One region of the Marispirochaeta aestuarii genome, then DNA from elsewhere that is predicted to be linked to it. Evidence: riboswitches for the same ligand, from Rfam matches in the RefSeq annotation. Region 1 holds a riboswitch; the other holds the start of a gene.
What was found. Region 1 has a riboswitch for FMN ahead of ribD (bifunctional diaminohydroxyphosphoribosylaminopyrimidine deaminase/5-amino-6-(5-phosphoribosylamino)uracil reductase RibD). Riboswitches for the same ligand answer to the same signal wherever they lie in the genome.

Region 1 (4,274 bases):
AGCCTTGCGCGGCTCAAGCCCGCTCCGGTTTTTGTCCCGTCGCCGGAGAATTCCAGCATGCGGGCCACATAGCGTCCAATAATATCCACCTCGATGTTTATACCGTCCCCCGTTTTACGCTCCGACAGAACCGTCTCCCTCCAGGTAAGGGGAATCACGTTTACCCGTACCCGGGAACCTGAAATCCCGGCAATGGTCAGGCTCACACCGTCCAGGGCGATGGAGCCCTCGGCTACGCAGAGGGGCAGAAGTTCATCCGGCAGTTTTACCGAAAGAAAGACGTTCTTATCCTCGATTCTGAGTTCTGCAATCCTCCCCACAGCGTCAATATGCCCCTGCACGAGATGACCACCCAGCCGGTCCCCCAGGGACATGGCCCGCTCCAGGTTTACTCTGCGCCCCTGCCGGAAATGACCCAGGGTCGTCTTTTTCAGAGTCGCCGCCAGGGCCTCGACGCAAAACGCTCCATCCCGAATCGCCGTGACCGTCTGGCATACACCGTCCAGGGAAATGGAATCACCCACGGCGCTTCCCTCCAGAACCTTCGCACAGGCAATCTCCATATGCTGATACTCGCCCTGACGCCGCAGGGAACGGATAGTCCCGATCTCCTCAACAAGTCCCGTGAACATACGCTGCCTCCTGTACCGTGAAATTACTTCGCAGCTCTTCGAGCCAGCCGGAACGGTAGGCATCAAAAAGCTGCTGGTCTCCGATCCTGAACCAGTTGACCCCTTCAAAGGCAAGGCCGTCTCCTGCCCTGGTGATTCCGAGGTCTCCCACGGCCTCCACGCCCGAACCGAGAAGCACGGGAGCGACGAAGGCGCTGAGGCGGTCATACAATCGATGCTTCAGGAAGGATGTCAGGAGACCGGAACCTCCTTCCACGAGCAGGGACCCGATCCCCTGCGCATAAAGCAGATCCAGGGCGGACGACAGGTCTGCCTTTCCTGTCGAATCAGGCTCTGCATACAGAACCCGTACTCCCCGCTGTTCAAGTCTGTGCTTCACGTCAAAAAAGTTTTCCGTCACATCTTCCGACGGAACCGCCAGAACAATCAGCTCATCTCCCCGCTCCCTCACCAGTCGGGATTCAAGGGGAATTTTCAGGGAGGAGTCGAATACGACAGGACGGGGACTGTGTCCTTCAACGAGACGGGTAGAAAGTTCGGGGTCGTCCGCCAGCACGGTGCCGATCCCCACGGCGATGGCATCCCGCTCGGACCGGAACCTGTGCCCAACCCGGCGGGCGGACTCATCGCTTATCCAGCGGGAATCCCCCCCGGCTGCGGCGATACGGCCATCCAGGCTCATGGCGCATTTCAGATGAACAAAGGGGCGGGAGAGGACCATCCTGGTATTGAAGGCGTCATTGAAACGCCAGAAGGCTTCGTTTTCCTCGCTGAGACTCACCCCGATGCCGACCTCCCGCAGGGCCAGAACTCCCCTTCCGCTGACCTTCGGATTCGGGTCAGGCTGACCGATGTGTACATGCCGCACCCCGGCGGCGATAATCCGCTCCGTACAGGGAGGCTGAAGCTTCTCCGGCGATCTGTAGGAGCAGGGTTCAAGGCTGCAGTAGAGTTCCGCTCCCCCGGCTTCGGATCCGGCGGCTTCAAGGGCCGCGGCTTCCGCATGGAGGTCGCCATGGCGGCGGTGGCAGCCCTCGGCGATGATCCGACCGTCTTTGACCAGGACTGCCCCGACCATGGGATTCGGAGAGGTCCTGCCCCGACCCCTGGCGGCAAGCTCGAGGGTCCTTTCAAAGAAAAATGAGTCTATGTTCATAAACGCTCCCGGTCGGGGCGCACAGGTATGGCGGGAGACCCGTCATGGCACAAAAAAACCCGGGCATAACGCCCGGGGCCTTTTGTTCACGACGGGAGGCAGGACAGGGATACTCACCTGAGACGGCATATACTTATGCCGCGGTACACGGACGATCCCCGTTCCACTGGTTTTCTCCCATCCGGACTGTACCGTCGGTACCGGAATTTCACCGGTTCAGCTCTCTTTCAGCGAATATCGCCGAGAACTCGCGGACTTTAACCGCCGGTCGGGAATTGTCGAAGAATCAGATCGACGCACCCTGCCCCGAAAACCGGGACCAGATTACAGAATTTTCCACCAGGGCGTCAAGACTCCGGTTTTCCCTATCGCCGTCCCGTCAGCTTTATTATGTGATGTCCGAACTGGGTGGAAACAACGGGACTGATGCTTCCCACGGACATCTTTTTACAGGCCTCTTCAAATTTGGGAACCATCTTTCCCGGACCGAACCAGCCCAGGTCTCCCCCCTTCGATTTTGACGGACAGGTGGAAAAATCCCTGGCAAGGGCAGCGAAATTTCCCCCGGATTTGATTCTCTTTAACAGCTCCTGCGCAAGGGCCCGGTCCTTGACCAGAATGTGACTGGCTCTCCACTCCACCCGGCGGCCTCCTTATCGATTTTGGTTTCTACTATATACGGCATTTTCCGTTTTTCGCAATCCTGGCGGACTCAGTCTCCCCGAATAATCTCCACACTCTCCGGAGAGGGACGCTGCCGCAGCTCTTCCCAGGAGCTGAGGGCGAAGCGCAGTACAGCACAGTCGCCGGTACCCAGGGGGGTACTTTTTCCCCCCAGCAGGGAAGCGGTTTCCTCAAAAGCGGGATTATGCCCCACCAGAAGTACCCTGTCCAGGGAGTTGTCCAGGCCGGTGATAAACTCGATGAGGGAGGAGTCGTCGATATTGTACAGCTCATCCCGGGCGTCCACAGGTTCGGGATACTCCGTCTCCTGGGCGCAGATTTCCGCCGTTGCCCGGGCCCTGACCGCGGATGAGGTGATTATGCGATCCGGAACAAGGCCGGTCTTCTTCAGGTATCCTCCGATATGTCTCGCCTGAGTGACTCCCCGTCCCTTGAGTTCCCTGTCCCAGTCACGGGTGTAGCCTCCGCGATGGGTTTTTCCATGTCGTAAGAGAAGCAGAGTTTTCAGCATAGGTGCCTCCTGCCTTAATATTAATACCGATCAACATTTATCGTAAACCGCTAATACCCTTAACGAAAACAATACTCTGGGGTAATATGGGTCGAAATGAACACAATTCTTCAGGACCTCCATATCCATACCGTCTACTCCGTCGGGGACAGCGCTGTAGTTCCCCAGATGACCATAGATTTTATCGCCTCCCTGGAACACGCCGATATCCGCGGCATAAGCGACCACTTCGAGTACCTTCAGGGCGAAATTTTCGAGACTTACCGGCATGACGTAAGGGCCCACGGGTTTTATCTCGGCTGTGAAATAAACACCGGCGAAGAGACCCGGGAAGCTGTTGAGTACCCTTACGACTATTTTATCTACCACTGCAGGGACAGAGAAAGCGAATACCGCGGGGCGGAATTTCTGGTCTCCACCGGCAAGCCGGTCATCATCAGCCATCCCATGGCCATGGGAGCGAACCTCGCCAGGGTGCCCCGGGAGTGTTTTATCGAGATAAATAACCGCTATATCTGGCGGGGAGACTACATGAACTACTTCTCGCCCTGGACGGGGGAGTTCAATTTTGTTTTCGGTTCAGACGCCCATCAGCCGAACTGGCTGAACCAGACCATCGCCCGAAAAGCGGCAGGGGACCTGGGAATAGAGGAGAGCATCCTTTTCCCGAAGCCTACACCTGCAGGGACTCGATGAAACCCTGCAGGGTCTGGATAATGTAGCGGCGGATCTTCGTCTTTTCTGATGCGGCGGTTTTAGGAGTGAACAGAATTACGTAGCGTTTGGGTTTCTCTTCGCGAAAGCCCATCACAACGCCGGACAGGTTAATCAGGCTGCTTCGAAGCCGAAGCTGGATCCCCTCAAGCAGGGTGTTTTTCTGCAGTTCAGGATCAGTATCAAACTGGATCGCCATTCCGATGGAACTGATATCGATGATTTTTCCTGTGACAACAGTGTCAAAAACCCGCACATTGAACTGTGCGGAGGAATCATGCTCACAGTTTACCCGGACAAACTTTCTCCGCCCCTTGGCCTCGCTCGCCTCGAGGACGGTCAGGATGATTTTCGTACTCTCTTTAAGGCCGAGTTTCAGCTGGATAAAACCGCAGGTAATCCCGATATCCATGAGATACTTCTTTTTGAGTTCCTCGTTGTTATTGTAGGAGAGAATACCGATACGAATACTGTCCAGGGCGGGGTTCCGTGCGATCCCCCGGATGTACTCCTCCCACTCGCTCTCATCCAGACGTTCGTCAATGTTGATAAAGAGGATGGAGTCGGGAAACTTCTC
Region 2 (4,274 bases), on a different contig from region 1:
GATACCGGGACGGACCGCCCCGGACCCGATTATGGCCATCATGTAATCAGGGCCCCCGGCATATACGGGAACCCCCCTGCCGAGGCCGAACTCTTCGGCGGCCCGGGCGCTCACTCCGCCGATCCTGTCACCGGTAAAAAGGAGATCCGGAAAAAGCGACGCCTCGAAGCCCCAGGCGGAAAGCTGCGGGGAGTCCCACATGAAAGGGGAAAAATCCCGGCCGGGACAGGCAGCGGAGGCCAGCCCGGTGAGACGATAGCTCAGATACCCCGGGCATGTAACGAATACCGCTGTCTTTTCAAAAAGATCAGGCTGCGTCTCCCGAAACCATCCGGCGGCGGGCAGAAAGTATGAGGAAGAATCCGGGGGTATCGCAGCGGGACTCCTCCGCTGCAGCCAGAGCAGAGCGGGACCGGCGAGACTGCCGTCCTTTTGCAGGGGTACCAGGGTGGGACCGTTGCCGGAAATGGTGACAGATGAGGCTTTTTTCCCGTCCTTCAGGGTTCCCAGAGCCTGTCGGAAGGCGCTATCCCAGACAGAAGGGTCCCATGCACCAAGATCGGCCCCGGGCATTCCGGCAAAAGAGACTTTTGTGCTGCCCAGAGGGGAACCATGATCATCAAGGAGTGCTGCCTTGAGAGAGCTGGTTCCGATGTCGACTGCAAGATGGCTGCGGGAGGGGCTCATACCCGCTATTCCCCTCTCTCCTTCTCCCCGGGCTCTCTGGATGAAGGCTCCCGGTCGAAGGGAAGCTCATCTTCTCCGCCCTCGGCTGCCACCTGGGACAGAAGACGCTGAATGATCTTTCGGTTGTCCAGGAGAGGACTCAGGGAACGGCCGTGGTGCAGCCTGGAGATAATTCTGGAAAAGAGGTTGGCGATATTGGCGGAGACAAACCACTCCTTTTCCAGGAGGGTTTCGTCATGGTAAACGGCATTGGTGCCGATGATGCGGTAAAACAGCCCCTTCTGATAGGCTGCATCGAACTCCTCGATGGCCCTGCCGGTAAAGAGGGGCAGACTGATGGCGCAGATGATTTTCTCGGCGCCCACCTCCTTCAGATGGGTCATTGCCTTGATAAGGGTACCGCCTGTGCCAAGCATGTCGTCTGCCATGAAAACGGTTTTCCCTTCCACGTGTCCGAGAAGGTTTATACTGGTTATATTGCTGTCCCCCGCCTGACTCACCTTGGAATAGTCCCGCTCCTTGTACAGAAGGGCCAGGGGTTTATGCAGGCTCACGGCGTAAAACTTGTTGCGGTCCACCGCGCCGGTATCCGGAGCCACAACAACCAGGTCCTCATGGACCAGATCAACCAGCCGTGAAAGGGACCTGAGAATCTGATACGAGGCATGAAGATTCTCGATGGCAGTCCGATGAAAGGTATTCTGAATCTCCCGGGAGTGGATGTCCAGGGTAATAATGCGTCCAACCCCCATGAACTCGCAGATTCTGCCGAACCATGCAGCAGTCAGACTCTCCCGGCCTTTGCGCTTATGCTGCCTGGAATAGGGATACACCGGCAGCACCAGGGTTACACTGCGGGCTCCCGCCTGGATCGCGGCATCGATGGTGACGAAGAGAATAAACATGTGATCGTTCAGACTCAGGGTAGTCTCTTCCCCGTTCAAAGGCACGGGATAGTGGTTTTCCACATCCTGAATTACATACAGATCGATGCCCCGGACCGAAGAGAGAATCTCCGCCTTGAACTCTCCATTGGCAAAACGGGTAAAACGGGTTGGAATCTCAAAGGAGGGCGGACGGTAGTGTTCCCCGAAAAAGCCGTGATTCTGGGAGGGAATATGCAGATCCTGTACGAAGTTGATCTGCTCAATGGCCTTTTCCTTGTCTATTTTATACCGTTTGGCGAGGCGTGTGGCCATGCGCTGGTACTTGCGGGCATAAATGGATCGCAAGTGCGGCAATAATTCCCTGGCGAAACTCGCTCCGCCCGGACAGGCGATGATTCCCAAAGTACCGGGTTTAGATATGCTCAAAGGTTGTCCCCATCTTCTCGTGCGTTCCGGAAGCAAACGCTAGGCTAGGAGTTACTGGTGAATACCGGTCAAACCTATCATTAGTTCAGTGTGGGGGTCAAGTAAAGCCTCAGGCGCCTGCCTGAACGGCCAAGATTGACATTCAGGGTAAAAAGGAAATATATTTGACGCAGATATATTTTCTTCGAGGGAGGGACCTAAAGTCCCGACCGGCGGTAACAGTCCGCAATCCCTGTACCGGTTTCGTTGAGACGGCACAGGGGGGATTCGGTGGGATTCCGAAACCGACAGTGAAAGTCTGGATGGGAGAAGAAAATAGAACCAGCCGTTCCGGATTTTTCCGGGAGGGCCCGCTCTACTTTCTCTCATCTGCCCCCGATGCGTTTTCTGGAGGCAGTTTTTATGAACCGCGTATTACAAGGCAAACTCAATTTCTCTGTACCGGGGATTACCCGTTTTGCAGTACTCCTTTTTGTGGTGGCAGGTTTTCTCTTCCTCAGTTCCTGCAGTCCGAAGGAGGCTCAGACGGAAGAAGCACAACAGGAGGCCCCCGGGGCAGTCGGCTCCATAGCGGTTTTCGTCCCCGGGGTAGTGGCCGGAAGCCCTACCTACGAGATGATGGTCGAAGGAGTCGAGGCGGCAGCCCGGGGAAAATCCGGTGTGGAAGTTTCGGTTGTCGAAGGCGGATTCAATCAGGGAGAATGGTTAACGAAGCTGAGCTCCCTGGCAGCTTCCGGCCGCTACGACCTCATCGTTACTTCGAACCCTGCGATGCCGGAGATCTGTGCAGAGGTCTCAAGGTCCTACCCTGAAGCCCGCTTCCTGGTCCTGGACGGACACATCGAAGGGAATCCCTCGATCTTCACCTTCCGTTTCAACCAGCGGGAACAGGGGTATCTCGCCGGCTATTTCGCGGGCCTCGTGGCCAGAGAGAAGCAGGCGGAAGGGACTGTAAAAGTCGGCCTCATTGCAGGTCAGGAGTATCCGGAGATGCTCCGCTCGATCCGGCCGGGCTATCAGCAGGGCGCTGAGGCAGCGGCAGGGACTGCAGAGCTTGATTTCCGGGTTGTGGGAAACTGGTACGACGCAGGGAAGGGCTCCGAACTTGCCGGAGATATGTTCCGTTCCGGAGTCAATGTGATCCTGGCCATCGCCGGCGGGGCGAACCAGGGGGTGATCTCGGCGGCACAGGAGGCAGGAAAGGGAGTAATCTGGTTCGACTCCTCAGGCTACGATGTCGCCCCCGGTACCGTTATCGGCAGCACTCGAATTTACCTGGATCGGGCGGCCCGGGAGATGACCCTCAAGGCCATTGAGGGGGAACTCCCCTTCGGCTCAGCGGAATCCGTGGGGATAGCCGAGGGATATATTACTTTCATCACCGATCACCCCGCCTACACCGAAAACTTAAGCCAAGAGCTGCGGGAGAAGCTCGAGAATCATCTTGAGGAGCTCAAGAACGGTTCGGTGAAGGTACAGGAATAGGCTCAGGGCAGCATCAGAGGAAAAGGGTAAGCGATGCCGGACAGCGGAGGATCCATCAGGGCCCGGAACATACACAAATATTTTAACCACGGAGAGGTAAAGGCCCTCGACGGAGCCGGCATCAATCTGCGGCGGGGAGAGATCCACGGGCTTCTGGGGGAGAACGGATCGGGAAAGACCACCCTGGTGCGCTGTATCGCCGGGATGACCCGGCCCGACTCCGGGGAGATTCTGATGGACGGTATTCCAGCTGCCCGGCACAACCGGTCCAAAGTAAGCGGGAAGATCGCCTATATTCCCCAGCACCCCCGGCTGGTCCCCTCCCTGACGGTACAGGAGTTCCTGCACCTGGGGATGAACCCGGCAGGACAGGGACGGGATGAAGCAGCGGGAAAAATCAGGAGGATATCCGAAAGGCTCAGGATCGATCTTCCCCTGGCAACCCGGGGAAACCGGGTACCTGCCAACCTGGTCACTGCGACAATGATTGTCGAAGCCCTGCTGAAGGCCCCGGATTTTCTGATCCTCGATGAACCCTCCACTTCCTTTACCCCCCTGGAGACGGAGAACCTTTTTTCCCTTTTACAGGAACTCGCCGCGGAGGGTATGGGCATTTTGATAGTCTCCCATAAAATCCGGGAAGTCCGGCAGCTCGCCCACCGGCTTACCCTGCTGCGAAAGGGGAAGAGTATAGCCGAAACCGAGGCAAGAGATCTCTCCCTGGAAGAGATATCCCGGATACTCATGGGAACCGGCGACAGGGCTGCTGAACTGACCCCTTCCAGTCCC

Region 2: another riboswitch for FMN. It lies ahead of B4O97_RS00055 (BMP family ABC transporter substrate-binding protein); the one in region 1 lies ahead of ribD (bifunctional diaminohydroxyphosphoribosylaminopyrimidine deaminase/5-amino-6-(5-phosphoribosylamino)uracil reductase RibD).

Annotation. Positions count from the first base shown of each region.
Region 1 covers NZ_MWQY01000007.1:44,760-49,033, forward strand. Annotated here, with positions in the region: gene B4O97_RS07325 (riboflavin synthase) at 1-632, opposite strand, end outside; gene ribD (bifunctional diaminohydroxyphosphoribosylaminopyrimidine deaminase/5-amino-6-(5-phosphoribosylamino)uracil reductase RibD) at 613-1,788, opposite strand; FMN riboswitch at 1,954-2,106, opposite strand; gene B4O97_RS07335 (peptidylprolyl isomerase) at 2,154-2,429, opposite strand; gene B4O97_RS07340 (SixA phosphatase family protein) at 2,501-2,983, opposite strand; gene B4O97_RS07345 (PHP domain-containing protein) at 3,080-3,679, shown strand; gene B4O97_RS07350 (PilZ domain-containing protein) at 3,657-4,274, opposite strand, start outside.
Region 2 covers NZ_MWQY01000001.1:9,091-13,364, reverse strand. Annotated here, with positions in the region: gene B4O97_RS00065 (xylulokinase) at 1-687, opposite strand, end outside; gene prs (ribose-phosphate diphosphokinase) at 693-2,000, opposite strand; FMN riboswitch at 2,177-2,318, shown strand; gene B4O97_RS00055 (BMP family ABC transporter substrate-binding protein) at 2,403-3,485, shown strand; gene B4O97_RS00050 (ATP-binding cassette domain-containing protein) at 3,519-4,274, shown strand, end outside.